One region of the Arthrobacter sp. TJ-266 genome, then DNA from elsewhere that is predicted to be linked to it. Evidence: riboswitches for the same ligand, from Rfam matches in the RefSeq annotation. Region 1 holds a riboswitch; each other region holds the start of a gene.

What was found. A riboswitch is a leader RNA that binds a small molecule or an ion and turns the genes downstream of it on or off. The one in region 1 is predicted to bind cyclic di-AMP.
Region 2: another riboswitch for cyclic di-AMP. It lies ahead of AC4D12_RS01095 (M23 family metallopeptidase); the one in region 1 lies ahead of AC4D12_RS05900 (C40 family peptidase).
Region 3: another riboswitch for cyclic di-AMP. It lies ahead of AC4D12_RS14255 (NlpC/P60 family protein); the one in region 1 lies ahead of AC4D12_RS05900 (C40 family peptidase).

The regions. Positions count from the first base shown of each region.
Region 1 covers NZ_JBZCNC010000002.1:237,037-242,712, reverse strand. The annotation lists gene AC4D12_RS05910 (alpha/beta fold hydrolase) at 1-987, shown strand, start outside; gene AC4D12_RS05905 (NAD-dependent epimerase/dehydratase family protein) at 984-1,955, shown strand; gene AC4D12_RS05900 (C40 family peptidase) at 2,124-2,969, opposite strand; cyclic di-AMP (ydaO/yuaA leader) riboswitch at 2,972-3,177, opposite strand; gene mutM (bifunctional DNA-formamidopyrimidine glycosylase/DNA-(apurinic or apyrimidinic site) lyase) at 3,292-4,254, opposite strand; gene rnc (ribonuclease III) at 4,255-5,064, opposite strand; gene rpmF (50S ribosomal protein L32) at 5,119-5,322, opposite strand; gene AC4D12_RS05880 (YceD family protein) at 5,325-5,676, opposite strand, start outside.
Region 2 covers NZ_JBZCNC010000001.1:203,321-208,996, forward strand. The annotation lists gene AC4D12_RS01075 (FecCD family ABC transporter permease) at 1-581, shown strand, start outside; gene AC4D12_RS01080 (FecCD family ABC transporter permease) at 704-1,669, shown strand; gene AC4D12_RS01085 (ABC transporter ATP-binding protein) at 1,672-2,613, shown strand; gene AC4D12_RS01090 (siderophore-interacting protein) at 2,610-3,662, shown strand; cyclic di-AMP (ydaO/yuaA leader) riboswitch at 3,826-4,029, shown strand; gene AC4D12_RS01095 (M23 family metallopeptidase) at 4,033-5,316, shown strand; gene AC4D12_RS01100 (MFS transporter) at 5,313-5,676, opposite strand, start outside.
Region 3 covers NZ_JBZCNC010000004.1:555,292-560,967, reverse strand. The annotation lists gene AC4D12_RS14270 (MFS transporter) at 1-379, shown strand, start outside; gene serC (phosphoserine transaminase) at 391-1,557, opposite strand; gene AC4D12_RS14260 (iron-dependent transcriptional repressor DtxR) at 1,779-2,477, shown strand; cyclic di-AMP (ydaO/yuaA leader) riboswitch at 2,637-2,789, shown strand; gene AC4D12_RS14255 (NlpC/P60 family protein) at 2,795-3,619, shown strand; gene AC4D12_RS14250 (NlpC/P60 family protein) at 3,643-4,479, shown strand; gene AC4D12_RS14245 (HNH endonuclease) at 4,725-5,222, shown strand; gene mobA (molybdenum cofactor guanylyltransferase) at 5,219-5,676, shown strand, end outside.

The sequences.
Region 1 (5,676 bases):
GGCGCGACGTCCGTCACCCCGGCGATGGACGTCACGGCACCGAGGACTCTCACGGCTACGGCCCTCGCACAGGCGGCCGCCGCGATCGACGCCACCGTGGTGTTCGCCTCACCGGCAGCCCTCCGCAACGTCGTCGCATCAGCGAACGGGCTGAACGATGCCGGGAGGGTCGCGCTCGGCCGGATCACCCTCATGCTCTCCGCCGGCGCTCCCGTCCCCCGGCCGCTCCTGGAGGCGGTGCAGGAGCTCGTACCCTCGGCGTCGCTGCACACCCCGTACGGCATGACGGAATCACTGCTCGTCGCGGACATCGATCTGGACGGGATCCGGAGCGCTGCCGCAGCTGCCGAGGCCGGCGCAGAGGGCACCGGGAACGGCGTCTGCGTGGGCCGGCCCGTACGCGGCGCACGGGTGGCCGTGAGCGCGCTGGCCGCCGACGGGACGGCCACGGGCGACCCGGCGACCGCGCCCGGCGTGACCGGCGAGATCCTCGTCGCCGCTCCGCACGTCAAGGACCGGTACTTCCGGCTCTGGCGGACGGAGCAGGAGTCCTCCCGTACCCGCCCCTGGCACCGCACGGGGGACGTCGGTCACCTCGACGCGGAGGGCCGCCTCTGGGTCGAGGGCCGTCTCGGGCACGTCATCACCGCACCGGGAGGTGTCGTGACCCCGGTGGGTCTCGAGCTGGCCCTGGAACTGCTCGACGGCGTGCGGCTCGCGGCCGTCGTCGGTGTGGGTCCGGTCGGCACCCAGGCGGTCGTCGCCGTCGTCGAGCCGGACGCCACCCCGAAGCGCCCCGCACTGGCTGAACCGAGCCTGGCCGAGGCTGCCCGTGCTGCAGCGCGTACCCGCGGAATCGAGCTGGCCGCCGTGCTCACGGTGCCCGCGCTTCCCGTGGATGTCCGGCACAACGCGAAGATCGACCGCACCCGGGTGGCCGCCTGGAGCGCCACGTTCCTCGCGGGCCGGCGGGCCGGCACGCCGTGACCGTCCTCGTCACGGGTGCGAGCGGGATGCTCGGCCGATCCGTCGCCGAGCATCTCGTCTCGGCCGGCGAGGACGTCCGGTGCTTCCAGCGCAGGCCCTCGAACGTGGTCGGGGCCACGGACGTCCTGGGTTCCGTCGACGACGCCGGCGCGGTGGAGGACGCCGCACGCGGATGCAGCGCGATCATCCACCTCGCGGCCAAGGTCTCCTTCACGGGTGCACTCGAGGACTTCCGGCGCATCAACGTCGATGGCACGCGGTACGTCCTCGACGCCGCGGTCCGGCATGGTGTCGCCGACGTCGTCCACGTCTCCTCCCCCTCCGTTGCGCACCTCGGGGCCTCACTGGTGGGCGCACCCGCCGGACCCGCCGATCCCGAGCGGGCGCGGGGCACCTACGCACGGACGAAGGCCGCAGCCGAAGTCCTGGCGCTCAGTCGGTCCGGGACCGACCTCCGCGTGGCGGCGGTCCGGCCGCACGTCGTCTGGGGCCCCGGCGACACCCAGCTCGTGGAGCGGGTGATCGAACGCGCCCGGCGTGGGCGGCTCCCGCTGCTCGGCCACGGCACATCCCTGATCGACACCACGTATGTGGACAACGCGGCGTCGGCGATCGTCGCGTGCCTCGCCAGGATGGACGCCGCCGCCGGTCGGGCCGTCGTGGTCACCAACGGCGAACCCCGACCCATCGCCGAACTCCTCACAGGTATCTGCAGGGCGGGGGGCGTGGAACCTCCACGCTGGTCGATCCCCGGCAGTGTGGCCCGCGGGGCCGGCGCCGTGATCGAACGCGCGTGGATGCGCCTGGGACGCGAGGACGAGCCACCGATGACCCGGTTCCTTGCCGAACAGCTCTCCACCGCCCACTGGTTCGACCAGCGGCGGACGCGGCAGGTGCTCGACTGGAGCCCGTCCGTCAGTATCGACGAGGGCTTCCGGAGGCTCGCTGCCCACTACGGCGGCGTCTGAGGACCGCGGCCATTCGGGTCTGCTCCCCGGTCATCGGACGGCGGATCATCCGGCACTACGGCCGCGCTGCAGAACAGCCATGACGCGTAGCGGCTGGGAATGACGAAGGACGGGATGCTCTGCATCCCGTCCTTCGTTTCGCTGTACCCGGCGCTGCAGGCCAATGGCCTAGCGCGTGTAGTACCCATCCACGGCCATCGCCGTGACGGGGTGGACCTGCGTTCCCTGCGAGGGGTTCAGCGCGCTGATCATCTGCCCGTTGCCCAGGTAGATTCCCACGTGGCTGCCGCCGTTCTGGCTGACGAGGTCTCCCGGCTGCGGGGTGGTCGTCGGCTGCAGCGCGTCGAACTGCGCGTAGGTCACACGGGGCAGCTGTACGCCGTGCTGGGCGTACACCCACTGCACGAAGCCGGAGCAGTCCCAGGCGCCGAAGGACGTGCCCCCGTAGACGTAACCGGAACCCTCGCCGCTCATCGCCGTTCCGACGATGCCGGACATCGGAGTGATGGAGGATGCGGACTGCGTGGTGAGGCCGGTCGTGTTGCCCGCGCCCTGCGTCGACGTGGACGCCGAGAAGACAGCAGGAGCGGCTGCGGGAGCCGCGACCGCCGACTGCTGCGCAACCGGTGCGCCGCCCAGGGCGATCGTCTGCCCCGGGTAGATCACGGAGCCGTGTCCGAGACCGTTGGCCGCGAAGAGCGTGTCCAGGCTGACGCCGTGGGCCGCTGCGATGCCGCCGAGCGTGTCGCCGGACCGGACCGTGTAGGTCCCTGCCGCGGGAGCCGCGACGGTGGTGACCGGTGCGGTGGTGGCGGCGGCGGTGCCGACGGTCACCTCGCCCGCGGCACTGGCCGGGAGCGCTGCTCCCAAGAGGATGCCGGAGGCGGCGACGACGACGACGGCGGGCTTACCTGCGGCCGAGGCGCTTGCGCCGACGGCGCGTGAGGCGGTGACGAGAGGGTTGGTGCGCGACGGAACGGCCCGGTGGCGCGCGATATGACGGTTCTGTGACATGTTGTTGCCTTTCCCGATGCCTACGAAGTTAGCTGTCGGGTTCGGATGGGACATCCGGACACGTCATGTCATCGACCGCCGCCCCAGTGCCGGTCAATGCGTGCCTTTACCCCTAGGACTTGTGAGAAAGCCCGCTTTCGGTTCCCCCGCCCCTGTCGAATGTGTTGTTCGAACGGTCCGTCCTCATCGACAGGGTTAGGCAAAGAGAGGAAGGGCGACCCCCCGAGGTGGGCGGACGCTGGAACAACGGTACGCGGCGATCACGTTCCTGTCACGTTCGGATCACGCCTGCCTCGCAGTCTGGCCTCGGCGGCGCTGATGACTATAATCTCGCCGACCGCGGACGCGGCTGGCAGACGGGGCAGAAGAAGGACGAACGGTTCATGAAGGACTCTCGTCGCATCAGGGTGACACGGCCTGCCGCGGCACACCGGCGGCAGGGCTCACCCTCGCGCCCGTAGGCCTCCAGTTCGCGGGCGAAGTAGCCGGAGGTACCGTTAACGTTGACGTAGAGCGAGTCGAAACTCGTGCCGCCGGCTTCCAGCGCACGCTCCATGACCCCACGCACGGCGTCGACGACCCGATCGGTGTCGGGGCGGCGCATGGTGTCGGTCGGCCGGGCGTAGTGCAGCCGGGCCGCCCAGAGGGCCTCGTCCGCGTAGATGTTCCCGATGCCGGAGATGAGGCCCTGATCGAGGAGCGCACGCTTCAGCCCCGTCCTGCGGGCACGCAGCCGCTGGTGGAAGGTCGCGGTGGAGAAGATCGGGTCCAGCGGATCGCGGGCGATGTGCGCGGCCTGCCTCGGGATCAGCGTCAGCTGCTCGGCGCCGAGGCCGCCTGCACCGCCGTCGCCCGTGGGGTCGAGATCGGCGAGGAACATGCCGCCGAAGATCCGCTGGTCGACGAACCGGAGGTCCGTGGGCAGACGCTCGCCGTCCGGTCCGGTCGCCGGGGACAGTCCGAGCCGGACCTTGAGGTGCTTCTCCCGTGCCGCCCCGGGCTCCTCGATGAGCAGCTGGCCGCTCATGCCGAGATGGGCCATGAGCGCGACGGTCGGCGCCTGCTCGCTGCCGGCCGCCTCCTCGAGGGGCATCCACAGGAACTTGCCGCGGCGCACCACGTCCCGCACCGTGACACCCTCGAGGTTCTGTCGGAAGTCCTCGGCGCCCAGGAGGTGCCTGCGCAGGGAGCGGGGGTCCACGACCTCCACGTCCTGGATCGTCCGGCCCGTCACCCATCGCGCGAGCCCGCGCCGGACGACCTCGACCTCCGGGAGTTCAGGCACTCAGGAACCGTTGTCGTGCGTGCGGGACATCACGGCCCCGGGCAGTGACGGGGGTGCGTGGGAATCCGAGGGGTGCGAGGCTTCCGGGGCGCCCGACGGCAGGACGGGCTGCGGCGCGTCGGGGTCGGTCGCGCCGCCCGACAGCAGCACCCAGGTCTCCGCGGCGGCGGCCTGTTCCGCCTCCTTCTTGGACGGCCCTGTACCGGAGCCGTACTCGACGCCACCGATCACCAGACGCGCGGTGAAGGTGCGCGCGTGATCGGGGCCCACGCCTGCGACCCGGTAGTCGATGAGCCCCAGGCGTCGGCTTGCAGCCGCCTCCTGGATGCGTGTCTTCCAATCGGTGCCGCCACCCAGGACGGCGGAGTCGGCGAGGAGGGGGGCGATCAGCCGCATGACCATGGCGCGGGCCGTCTCGATGCCGTGCGTGAGGTACGCGGCGCCGATCACGGCCTCCATGGTGTCCGCGAGGATGGAGGCCTTGTCACGGCCGTTCGTCAGTTTCTCGCCCTGCCCGAGCAGCACGTGGCTGCCGAGGTCCAGGCTGCGGGCCACTCCGGCGAGGGCCTTCGTGCTCACGACCGCCGAGCGGCGCTTGGCGAGCTCACCCTCGGACAGGTCGGGGTTGTCCCGGTAGAGGGCATCGGTGACCGACAGCCCGAGCACGGAGTCGCCGAGGAACTCGAGGCGTTCGTTCGTGGGGATGCCGCCGCGCTCGTAGGCGTAGGACCTGTGTGTCAGGGCAAGACGAAGCGTCTCGGAGTCGATGTCGACCCCGAGACGCTTCGTGAGTTCTGCGGTGTTCTTCATGAAAGCTTCAGCCGACCCCGCCGGACCTTCGCCAGGCAGGGACCGGATCCGACATCAGACGTCGGCGACCTTCCGGCCCTTGTACTCGAGGAACAGCGGCGTGCCGGCCGAGTCGGTGACGACCTTGGCCTGGTGGGCGAGGCTGTAGGTGACGCGACCGTTCTCGAGGGTCTTGACCAGCTTGGGGGCGGTTGCCTTCCACTGGGACCGGCGTGCGCGGGTATTCGCGCGGGACATTTTCCGCTTCGGGACAGCCACGGCTAACTCTTTTCTCTCTCGTCTGACTCTGACTTGGGTGCCGCGTCATGCTCGGCGGCGGTGCCCGTCAACCCGGCAAGGGCTGACCAGCGGGGGTCCAGAACTTCGTGGTGGTGATCGGGATCGTCGTTCAGGCGTGCTCCGCATTCGGAGCACAATCCCAGGCAATCCTCCCGGCACACCGGCTGGAAGGGCAGCGAGGTGACCACTGCATCCCGCAGAACGGGCTCCAGGTCGATCGTCTCGTTCTCCACCCTGTGCACTTCTTCGTCCTCCTCCGACAGCGATTCCGCGTCGTCGTAGAAGAACAGCTCCTGGATGTCGACCTCGCGGTCGAACCGCAGGGGCTCCAGG
Region 2 (5,676 bases), on a different contig from region 1:
GCGAAGGCGCGACGCCGGTCAAGCTCGCCCTCGCGGGCGCGGCCCTCGCGGCCGGTCTCGCCAGCCTGACCAACGCCGTGCTCGTCTCGAGCCAGGAGACGCTCGACGCGTTCCGGTTCTGGCAGGTCGGCACGCTCGCGGGCCGCGGCTGGGACGTCATCGGCGCCGTCGCGCCCTTCCTCCTGGCCGGGCTGGTCCTGACCCTGGGTACCGGCAAGGTGCTCAACAGCCTCGCTCTCGGCGACGACATCGCGCGGGGGCTCGGGCAGAACGTGAACGTCGCTCGCGGGATCACGGGCCTCGGCGTCGTGATCCTGTGCGGTGCCGCCACGGCGGCGGCGGGGCCCATCGCGTTCGTGGGGCTCGTGATACCGCACATGGTGAGGCTCGTGGTCGGGCCGGACTACCGGTGGATCCTGCCGTTCTCCGCACTCCTCGGGCCCGTGCTGCTCCTCGGCGCGGACATCGTGGGGCGTGTGATCCTGCCACCGGGCGAAGTGCAGGTGGGCATCATGACCGCCGTCATCGGCGCTCCCTTCTTCGTCTGGCTCGTGCGCCGGCGCCGGATGGCCCAGCTGTGAGCACTGCCCTCCACCGCGTCCCCGCCGCGCCGGCTCCCGATGGCGCCCCTGAGGCGCCGGCGCTCCCTGCCGCGCGGCTGTCCGCCATCCGCTCGCGCCGTCGTCGGTCCACCGCCACGCGCATGGGCGCCACCGCGGCGCTCATCGTGGTGCTGTTCGCCGTCGCCGTGCTGCTCGGGTCCTACACCGTCACCATCCCGGACTTCTTCCGCATCCTCGGCGGTGCGGACATCCCCGGTGCCTCGTTCATCGTGCTCGAGAACAAGCTGCCGCGCGCCGTGATCGGCGTGCTGATCGGTGCGGCGTTCGGGATCGCCGGCGCCGTCTTCCAGACCATGCTCCGCAACCCGCTGGCGAGCCCGGACATCATCGGCATCAGCTACGGGGCCAGCGCCTCGGCCGTCACGGCGATCGTGCTCTTCGGGGCGGCCGGAGCAGCGGTGTCGGTCTCCGCCCTGGTCGGCGCGCTGGTGGTCGCAGGTGCCATCTACCTGATCTCGCGGCGCGGAGGAGTGGCCGGCTACCGCCTGATCCTCGTGGGGATCGGCTTCGCGGCGGTGATGCACGCGCTGGTGAGTTTCCTCATCACGCGCACCGACCTCCGCACCGCCTCCGAGGCCGTCCTATGGCTCAGCGGTTCGCTCAACTCGAGCTCCTGGGACCGCGTCACGGTCCTGGTGCTCTTCCTCCTGGTGCTGCTCCCGGCCATCGCGGTGCTCTCCCGCAGCCTGCGGGGGCTGGAGCTCGGTGACGACACCGCCTCCGGGCTCGGCCTGCGCGTCGAGGCCGCGCGGCTCGGGCTGATGGTCACGGCCGTGGCCCTTGCCGCCGTGGCGACCGCCGCGGCCGGCCCCGTGGCGTCCGTCGCCTTCCTGTCGGGTCCCATCGCCCGGCGTCTGCTCGGCAACCGGCCGTCCCTCACCATGGCAGCGCTCGTGGGGTGCGTGATCGTCCTCGCGGCCGATTTCGTGGCCGCCAACCTCGTTCCGGGCACGGCCCTTCCCGTCGGGATCGTCACCGGCGCCCTCGGCGCCCCGTTCCTGCTGTGGCTGCTCGCCACCGCCAACCGCTCCGGACAGGGAGGCTGACCGTGACCACCACCGAGCAGCGTGCGGACGGCGCGACGGCTGACACCCTCGCCGCCGAGGCGATCACCCTCGCGTACGACGAACGGGCCGTTGTCGACGGACTCACCGTGACCCTGCCCGCGGGGAAGATGACGGTGATCGTCGGGGCGAACGCCTGCGGGAAGTCCACCCTCCTGCGCGGACTCGCACGGCTCCTGAAGCCCGCGCAGGGCACGGTGATCCTCAACGGCACGGACATCCACCAGCAGTCCACGAAGTCCGTGGCGCGGGTGCTCGGCCTCCTGCCGCAGACGCCCGTGGCGCCGGACGGCATCAGCGTGGCCGATCTCGTGGGGCGCGGCAGGTACCCGCACCAGGGCTGGTTCCGGCAGTGGACGCCGAAGGACGACGCCGCCGTGGCCGACGCACTGGAGGCCACCGACACCCTGGAGCTCGCCGACCGCAGCGTGGACGAGCTCAGCGGAGGGCAGCGCCAGCGGGTCTGGATCGCCATGGCCCTCGCCCAGCAGACCGGCATCCTGCTGCTGGACGAGCCGACCACCTTCCTGGACGTCACCCATCAGATCGAGGTGCTCGACCTCATCACCGATCTCAACCGCCGCGCCGGCACCACCGTGGTCATGGTGCTGCACGATCTCAACCTCGCCGCGCGGTACGCGGACCACCTCATCGCCATGCGCGACGGCAGGATCGTCGCGGAGGGTCCGCCGGCCGCCGTGGTCACCGAGGAGATCGTGTCCGGGGTCTTCACCCTCGACTGCCGCATCATCCAGGACCCCGTGTCCGCGACACCCATGGTGGTCCCGGTCGGGCGCCACCACGGTGCCCGGGACCACGAGAGCAACGAGAAACACGAGAGCCACGGAGCACCTGCGCCACCGCAGGCCGGCTACCGACCCAACCCGCACGACTCCGTTCCCACCCCTGTGGAGGCAGCATCATGACCGACGTGACCGAGCGAACCGCACGGCGTACTGCCGCGGACACCGAACCGATGGTGCTGGCGTTCGACGTCGCCGTCACCCGCGTGCGCGACCTCAGCCCGAACTTCCGCCGGATCACCTTCGGCGGGGCGTGCCTGAAGGGTTTCGGAGTGGCCGGGGACAGCCTCGACCTCCGGATCAAGATCATCATCCCCTCGGCCGGACGCCCGTGCCCGGACATCGCGGGCCTGATGGCGAGCGGTGACAGCGCGAGCTGGTACCAGTCCTGGCTCGCCATGGAGGCCGAGGAGCGCGGATCCATGCGCACCTACACGGTGCGGGCCTCGCGCTGCGACGGCGCGGTCCCGGAGATCGACGTCGACTTCGTGATGCACCTCGACGCCGAGGGCCGCGGCGGCCCCGCTGCCGAGTGGGCCGCGGCGAGCCGCCCTGGTGACCGCGTGTGCGTGATCGGGCCCAACGCCGCAGCAGCGCAGTGCCTGACGGCCGGCGCCTACGGGGGCATCGAGTGGAGCCCCGGCCTCGCCCAGCACGTGCTCCTCGCCGGCGACGAGACCGCGGTGCCCGCGATCGGTGCGATCCTCGAGTCGCTGCCCGCGGACGTCGGCGGGCACGCGTTCCTGGAGGTGCCCACCGCTGCGGACGTGCAGGAGCTGCACACGCCGTCGTCCGTGACCGTCACCTGGCTCCCGCGCGACGGCAAGCCGCACGGTGAACCGCTCGAGGCCGCCGTACGCGACGCCGTCCGGGTGCCGGGCTGGGTCTCCCTCGCCGGATCCGGGGACGCACGGGGCGGCAGCGAGCCGGAGGACGTGGACGTGGACCGCACCATCCTGTGGGAGACCCCGCAGCTGCTCGAGACGGCGATCGTCCAGTCGACCATCAACCCCGACCGCCCGCCGGGCACCCAGCCGTTCTACGCGTGGATCGCGGGAGAAGCGGCTGTGGTGCGCGGTCTCCGCCGCTACCTGGTGCGCGATGTCGGCGTGGACCGCAAGCAGGTGGCCTTCATGGGGTATTGGCGGAAGGGCCGCGCGGAACTGACCTGAGGGTGGTGCGCACCTCAATTTTTCCAACGGCTTTCCGCAGGATTCTGGAGTATCCCACTGATTGTCCACAGCGTGTATAACGGAATTGTAACTACGGGTTTCCTCCCCTACAGTGTGAGCAGCAAAGCCCGAAGACGTGATCCAGGTCCGTACGCCCAACCCTGTCAGCGGACCGCCTGACCAACCCGTGACAGGGGCGGAGGACCCACGATCACGGCGGCGCAGGCCGCCTCGGGGTGAAGCCCTCCCACAGTGCTCGTGGTGCGCTGCCGTATCCGGCAGGTCCGCACCGGAGCCTGGCAGGGGGCCGAGTCGACTCTTGCTCGAACCCGACAGCTGACTCCGCCGGCGTCCCCAGAGAGGTAAGCAGTTGACCCAGACGGTTACGTCCGGGCGCCGTCGTGCGCCCGTCGCTCGCGTGCACCAGCAGCACCCCGTCCTGCTCGGGTCCGACTGCCACACGCTGCCCAGCCGCCGCTCCCTGAGGGCCACTGCGATCGGTGAGGCGCGTGGAGAGGTCCCGGAGCGACGCTCGATCGACGATGCGCTCCACCCGATCGGCGTCGCGCCAGCGGATGCGTCCGCAACCCCGGTGGCCCCGGTGGCGCCCGTCGCGCCTCTCCCGCTCGCCGCACCCGCCGCCCGTGCCATCCGTCCGGCGTCAGGTCGCCGCGCCGCCGTCGTCGGCACCCCCGAGGCGGACACTGCCGCCGCAGGCGCTCCCGCGCTGGAGGTTCCCGCACAGCAGTTCCCCACGCGTCGGGAACTGCGAGGCCGAGCCGACGCCGCGACCACCCACCCTGCCCCAGCTGTTCCGCTCGAGGCCGTTCACGCCGAGCAGTCCCACGCCCTGTTCACGATGTCCCCTGCCGGCGCGGAGGTGCCGGACGTACCGACGCCGAGCCGCCGGGAGCGCCGCTCCCACAGCCGTCCGCACGGCGCGCGGGCACGCCGGAACGGGACTCGGAACCGCTCCGGTCTGGCCCGTCTCCGCGACCAGTCCGCGACGGCCGGCATGGTGCTCGCCTCGGCCGGGCTGCTCATGGGTACGGTCGCGCCGTCGACCACCGCGGCAGCACCGACGGCCGCGCTGCCGGCCGCCGTCGTCACCGCCGGCGCGGCCGCCCCGGCAGTGACCGCGCCCTCCGGCGCGGAGGTGGTCTTCCGCCTGGAGAGTGCGGGCCCGGCGACCGACGGCATCGCCCCGAGCATCGCGAGTGCGCGTGCCCTCTCGGCGTCGGTCTCGCCCGTGGTCCAGGAGCGGGAGGCCTTCGCCGTGCCCGTCGCCGAGGGGACCGTCGCCTCCACCTTCGGGCACCGGGTCAATCCCATGGGCGGTTACGGCACGGAACTCCACACCGGACTCGACTACGCCAGCGCGTGCGGCACCCCCGTCACCGCGGCCGACGACGGCACGGTGGTCGAGGCGGGATGGCACGCCTACGGCGGCGGGCAGCGGATCGTCGTGGACCACGGTGACGGCATGCAGACCACTTACAACCACCTCAGCGTCATCGACGTCGCGCAGGGAGCGGCCGTGAGCCGCGGTGGTGCGCTCGGTGCGGTCGGCAGCACGGGCAACTCCACCGGGTGCCACCTGCACTTCGAGGTCATGGTCGGCGACGAGAAGGTGGACCCGCAGCCCTGGCTCTAGCCCTCGAGCGCGGGAGCGGCGGCCGAGATGTTGGAGATGGCGCGCCACATCAGAGCCAGCGTGATCGCCGAGCCGGCGAAGGCGAACCACCACGGCCCGGTGAGCCCCCACACCTGGGCGATGAGCCCGCCGAACAGCTGCCCGATCACGAGCCCGCCGAACACGCCGACCAGGTTCACCGAACCGATCCGCCCCTGGAGCGGCATCGGGACAAGACGCTGCCGCACCGTCGTCGAGATGGTGCCCCAGATGAAGGCGTAGACGCCGAAGCCGAACATGATCACGTACGCGACGGCGGCCGACGTCGTGAGCGCGAAGGCCAGGTGCATCACCACCTCGAGGCTGAGGCACACGCGCATG
Region 3 (5,676 bases), on a different contig from region 1:
CGCCGTGGCACCGAACCTCTGGCTGTTCGGGCTCGCGCTCATGCCGGTCGGCCTCTTCGCCCTGACCCTGATGACGAGCGCCAACGCCTACGTGCAGACCACCACCGAGCCCGCGATGCGCGGGCGCGTGATGGCGCTCTACTTCGCGATCTTCCTCGGCGGGACGCCCCTCGGGGCGCCCGTGGTGGGGTGGGTGTCCGACGCCTTCGGTCCCCGGTGGAGCCTCGGGGTCGCCGCGGCGTCCGGTCTCCTGGCTGCGGCGATCGGGATCTTCTGGGCCTGGCGGTACCACGAGGTGCGGCTCCGGTACGACCGCACCGCCCCGCGCCGCCTCCGGATCGAGCACGAGGCGGGCGTCGAGGAGAGAGCCGCCGAGTAGGCGGCCACGGCCTACCCGAGCAGGTGCTCCACCGTGTGGTCGATGCACGCGATCAGCGCCGAGACGTCGTCCGGCTCGATCGACACGAAGGTGGCGATGCGCAGCTGGTTGCGGCCGAGCTTGCGGTACGGCTCGACGTCCACCACTCCGTTGGCGCGGAGGATCGCGGCCACACGTGCGGCGTCCACGGTCTCCTCGAAGTCCACCGTGACGATCACGTTCGAACGGTCCTCCGGCCGCGTGACGTAGGGGGACGCGACCGATGAGGCCTCGGCCCAGGCGTACAGGCGCCCTGCAGAGTCCGCGGTGCGCGCCGTGGCGAACGGCAGTCCGCCCTCGGCGTTCAGCCACTGCACCTGGGCGTCGAGGGTCACGAGGGTGGAGAGCGAGGGCGTGTTGTAGGTCTGGTTCAGGCGGGAGTTCTCCACCGCCGTCTGCAGGTCGAGGAAATCGGGGATCCACCGCCCGCCCGCCCTGATACGCGCCACGCGGTCGAGCGCCGCGGGGGAGAAGAGCCCCAGCCACAGCCCACCGTCGGAGGCGAAGTTCTTCTGCGGGGCGAAGTAGTAGACGTCCGTCTCGGCGACGTCCACGTGCAGCCCGCCGGCCGCGGAGGTGGCGTCGATGACCGTCAGGGCGCCGTCGTCCGTCCCGTCCACGCGCCGTACGGGCGCCGCGACGCCGGTCGAGGTCTCGTTCTGCGGCCAGGCGTAGGTGTCCACGCCCGCCTCCGCGACGGCATCCGGACGAGCGCCCGGAGGGGACGTGATGATGCTCGAGGGCTCGAGGAACGGGGCCTTGTCCGTGGCCGACGCGAACTTCGATCCGAACTCACCGAAGGAGAGGTGCTGCGCCTTCGCCTCCACGAGACCGAACGCCGCCGCGTCCCAGAAGGCTGTGGATCCGCCGACGCCGAGGATCACTTCGTAGCCCTCGGGGGCGCCGAAGAAGGTCATGAGGCCCTCGCGGACGTCACCCACGAGGTTCCTGACGGGCGCCTGGCGGTGCGAGGTGCCGAGGAGCGTGCTGCCCGCGCGCACGAGGGCGTCCAGCTGCGCGCCGCGCACCTTGGACGGGCCCGCGCCGAAGCGGCCGTCGGCGGGCAGGAGGTGGTCGGGGATGCGCGGCAGGTCGGTCAAGGATGCTCCAGGTGGTCGGCGGCGGCGTGTGCCCCTCATTCTGCCCCAGCCCGGGCACGCGGCCCCTGTCCGTGACGGGCCCGCGACGGCGGCGCGGTACCCGCGCGGGACGGCGCCGCAGGCGCGCGCGCACCGGCCCTGCCCGTCGCCATGGGTTAACCTTGGGAAGCGTGGCGAGGCGCAGGCTGAGGCGGACCTGACCGCCGGCCGCGCGCGGCCCTCCAGCCGCGAACCCGCACCGCACCAAGGAGCTGAACCGCATGACGGACCTCATCGACACCACCGAGATGTACCTGCGGACCATCCTCGAGCTCGAGGAGGAGAACATCGTGGCGCTCCGGGCACGGATCGCCGAGAGGCTGCGGCACTCCGGGCCCACCGTCTCGCAAACGATCGGACGCATGGAGCGCGACGGGCTCGTGGTGGTCTCGGGGGACCGGCATCTCGAACTCACGGAGGTGGGACGCCGCCGGGCCACGGAGGTCATGCGCAAGCACCGTCTGGCCGAGCGCCTGCTCAGCGACGTGATCGGCCTCGACTGGGCGTACGTGCACGACGAGGCCTGCCGGTGGGAGCACGTCATGAGCGAGCGCGTGGAGCGCAGGCTCTACGAACTGCTGGGCAAGCCCTCGCAGTCCCCGTACGGTAATCCCATCCCCGGCCTCGAGGCGCTCGGTGGCGTCCAGACCGAGCAGTTCACCGACGGCGTCGTGACGCTCCTGGCCGCCATGGGCACGTACTCACCCGAGAGCGCCGTGACCCTCGTCCGGCTCGCCGAGCCCATCCAGGTGGACCCGGAGCTCCTCACCCAGCTCGACGAGGGCGGCCTGCGACCCGGCGCGAGCCTGAGCCTGGAATCGGTGGGCGGCTACGTGTCGGTCCGCGTCCCCGGGGTCGAGGGCGCCCTCGAACTGCCTCCCGAAGTGGCCTCGCACGTCTTCGTGTCGGTCGACGCCTGACCCTTCCCGGGAGCGCCGCACGGTGGCCGGAAAGGCAAGCAGCCTGAGGACCGTGACCAGAACGTGACATACCGCTGGTTCTCGGGTAGCCTTCATCCCGTGCCAAATTCGCTCTAGATCCGGCACCCTCCTGCAAATCGCCTAGCTCTGCCATTGCTCGAGGTCCGTTCGCACCATTCGCATGGCAGAGGCGGGGGAACCAATTTGTGGACTTCTTTCGAGAGGTCCTTGGGGTTAAGTCGCTGCTCGCAGCGGCCGGGTGACTCCCATCCGAATCCGACAGCTCACCTCGCAGGCGTTGGGAGAGGTAATCCAACGTGTCCACCAGCACCACGCTGGGCCGCCACCGCGCGCCCCAAACCGTCAGCCCGCTGACCGCACTGTCCGCCGCCGTCTCGTCCAACGCAGGATCAGTCGGCCGCCAGGCAGCCGTCATCGTCGCAGCGTCGGGTCTCGTGCTCACCGCCGGTCTGCCGGCTCACGGAGCGGCTTCCGCCGAGCGTGAGGCCCAGGCCTCCACCCTCACCGTCTCCCGCGTCGTCACCGCCGAGGTCACCGTCCCGGCCACGGCCGAGGTCGCGTTCGAGCTCGTCCCGGTCGCCGTCGAGAAGGCGCCGGAGAAGGCGCCGGAGCCGGCTCCCGTCGTCGTCGAGGCGCCCGTTGCCGCGCCGACTCCGGCACCCGTGGTCGTGCAGGCGCCGGCGCCCGTCGCCGTGCAGGCTCCGGCACCGGTCGCCGTGCAGGCTCCGGCACCCGTCGCCATCGTCGCCGCCCCGGCTCCCGTCGCCGTGGCGCAGCCCGCTCCCGCGCCGGCCGCCCCCGTCGCCGCCGCCTCCGGTGTGGCCGACGGGCTCGTCGGCAGTGCCTACGCGCAGATCGGCGTGGCGCAGGACTGCACGGCCATGGTCGAGAAGGCACTGCGCTCGGTCGGCAAGTCGGTCGGCGACCTCGCACCGGGTCAGTTCTTCCAGTACGGCGATGTGGTGGGTTCGCCCGCTCCCGGCGATCTGGTCATCACCGGCGGCCACGTCGCCATCTACGTCGGTAACGGCCAGGTCATCAGCGGCGGTCTGAACGGTATGAACACCGGTCTGCACAGCCTGTCCGACCTCCCCGGCGCCAGCTTCGTCCGCGTCCGCTAAACCCCTCATACCCGGAGACCTTCATGACACGCGCCACGATCGCCCGCCACCGCGGGGACACGCAGAGTTTCTCGGACCTCGCGAGGGCCGTCACCAGCAACGCCGGCGGCATGGGACGGCAGGCTGCGGTCATCGCCGCAGCCTCCGGTCTCGTCCTCACCAGCGGCGTCGCCGCCAACGCGGCGGACCTCCAGCCGCAGCGTGAGGTCGCTACCACCAAGCTGACCGTCACCGTCGAGCGGACCGCGGTCGTCGCGGCGAACACCACGACCGTCGCCTTCAACCGGACGCCTGTCAAGGTCCAGGCCGCTCCCGTGGTCGTCCCTCCTCCGGCACCCGCTCCCGTGGTCGAGGCTCCGGTTGCCGCCCCGGCGCCCGCTCCGGTCGTCCAGCCCGCAGCGGTTGCACCGGTCGTCGCTCCGGCTGTCGTGGCTCCTGCTCCCGTGGTCGCAGCGCCCGTCGCCGCTCCGGTCGCGGCGCGCGTCGCAGCTCCCGCTGCTCCCGCAGTTGCCCCGCCGGCCGTTTCCTCGGGAGTCGCGGCCACCATCGCCGCCGCGGCCCAGGGCCAGCTCGGCGTCATGCAGGACTGCACGCGACTGGCGAGCAACGCGCTGGCCGCCGCCGGCATCAACTTCCACGGCTGGCCCGCCGGCTACCTCTCCCTCGGCCGCACGGTCAGCGCGGGCGAAGCCATCCCGGGTGACCTCATCTACTACGCCGACGGCGGCATGGGCATGGCTCACATCGCGGTGTACATCGGCGGTGGCCAGGCGGTCCACGGCGGCTTCAACGGCAACACGACGGTGATCGCACCGGCCGAGCTCGGCTCCGGCGGTGTCTACATCCGCGTGGGCGGCTGACGCTTCCGCACCGACGCTTCACGAAAGGACCGGCCACCCGCCGGTCCTTTCGCGTTCAACAGACTGCCGTCCCGTGAGCCCGTGCATGCCGAGGGGCGGAACGACACCTGCAGCCCTGCGGAGCCGCGTGATTAGCGGCTGCCCCGTGTCCGGCTTACTCTTGCAGTGTCACTTTCGAAGCTCTTCTCCCGTCGTCCCGACTGGCAACCGGTAGCGGGGAACAGGTCAGCGATGAGGCTCGTCGAATGCGCACACTCGTTCTGAATGCTGGGTACGAACCACTTGCGGTCGTCACGTTCCGCAGGGCGCTGGTGCTTGTGCTGACGGGGAAGGCGAGTGTGGTCGCGGAGGACGACGAGCCCGTGGTCGGCCCCACGGACGTTCTCGGCAGACCCTCCGTGATCCTGCTCAACAGGTACGTGAAGATCCCGTACCGCCATGACGTCACCGCCACGCGCCGCGGCGTGCTGCGCCGCGACAACCACATCTGCGCGTACTGCGGGAAGGCGGCCTCGACCATCGACCACGTCATGCCGCGCTCGAGGGGCGGCGCCGACTCGTGGGAGAACCTGGTGGCCTGCTGCCTGAAGTGCAACAACGCCAAGGGCGACAAGACCCTCAGCAGCCTGGGGTGGAAGCTGCGGGTGGTGCCGTTGCCCCCACGCGGACCGCAGTGGCAGATCCGCGAGCTGGAGAAGCCGGCTCCGCAGTGGAGCGCCTTCCTGACCGAGACCGCCGCGTGACCCACCCCGAACCACTGTTCGATGCCGTCGTCCTGGCGGGCGGACGGTCCTCCCGCCTCGGCGGGGTGGCGAAGGCCGGGCTCGTGCTCGACGGCGAGACCCTCCTCCAGCGCACGTGTCGCGCCCTCGTCGGCGCGCGGTCGCTGACCGTCGTCGGGCCGCGACCGGACGGGGCGGGGGAGGTCGAGCTCGTGCTGCGTGCCGCTGCGGAGGACGGCGCGCGTGCGGTGCCGCGGCTGGCCTTCGTCCGCGAGGAACCGCCGTTCGCCGGACCGGCGGCGGCCCTCGCCGCCGCCTTCGCGCTCGGGGTGGGCGAGCGCTCGCCCTGGAGCGTCGTCGTGGCGTGTGACATGCCGGGCGTCCCCGGGCTGCTCGACGCCCTGCTCGAGGAGGCACGCAACCGTGCCGACACCTCGCTGGTCGCGCTCGACGGCGGCCGCGAACAGCCCCTCGC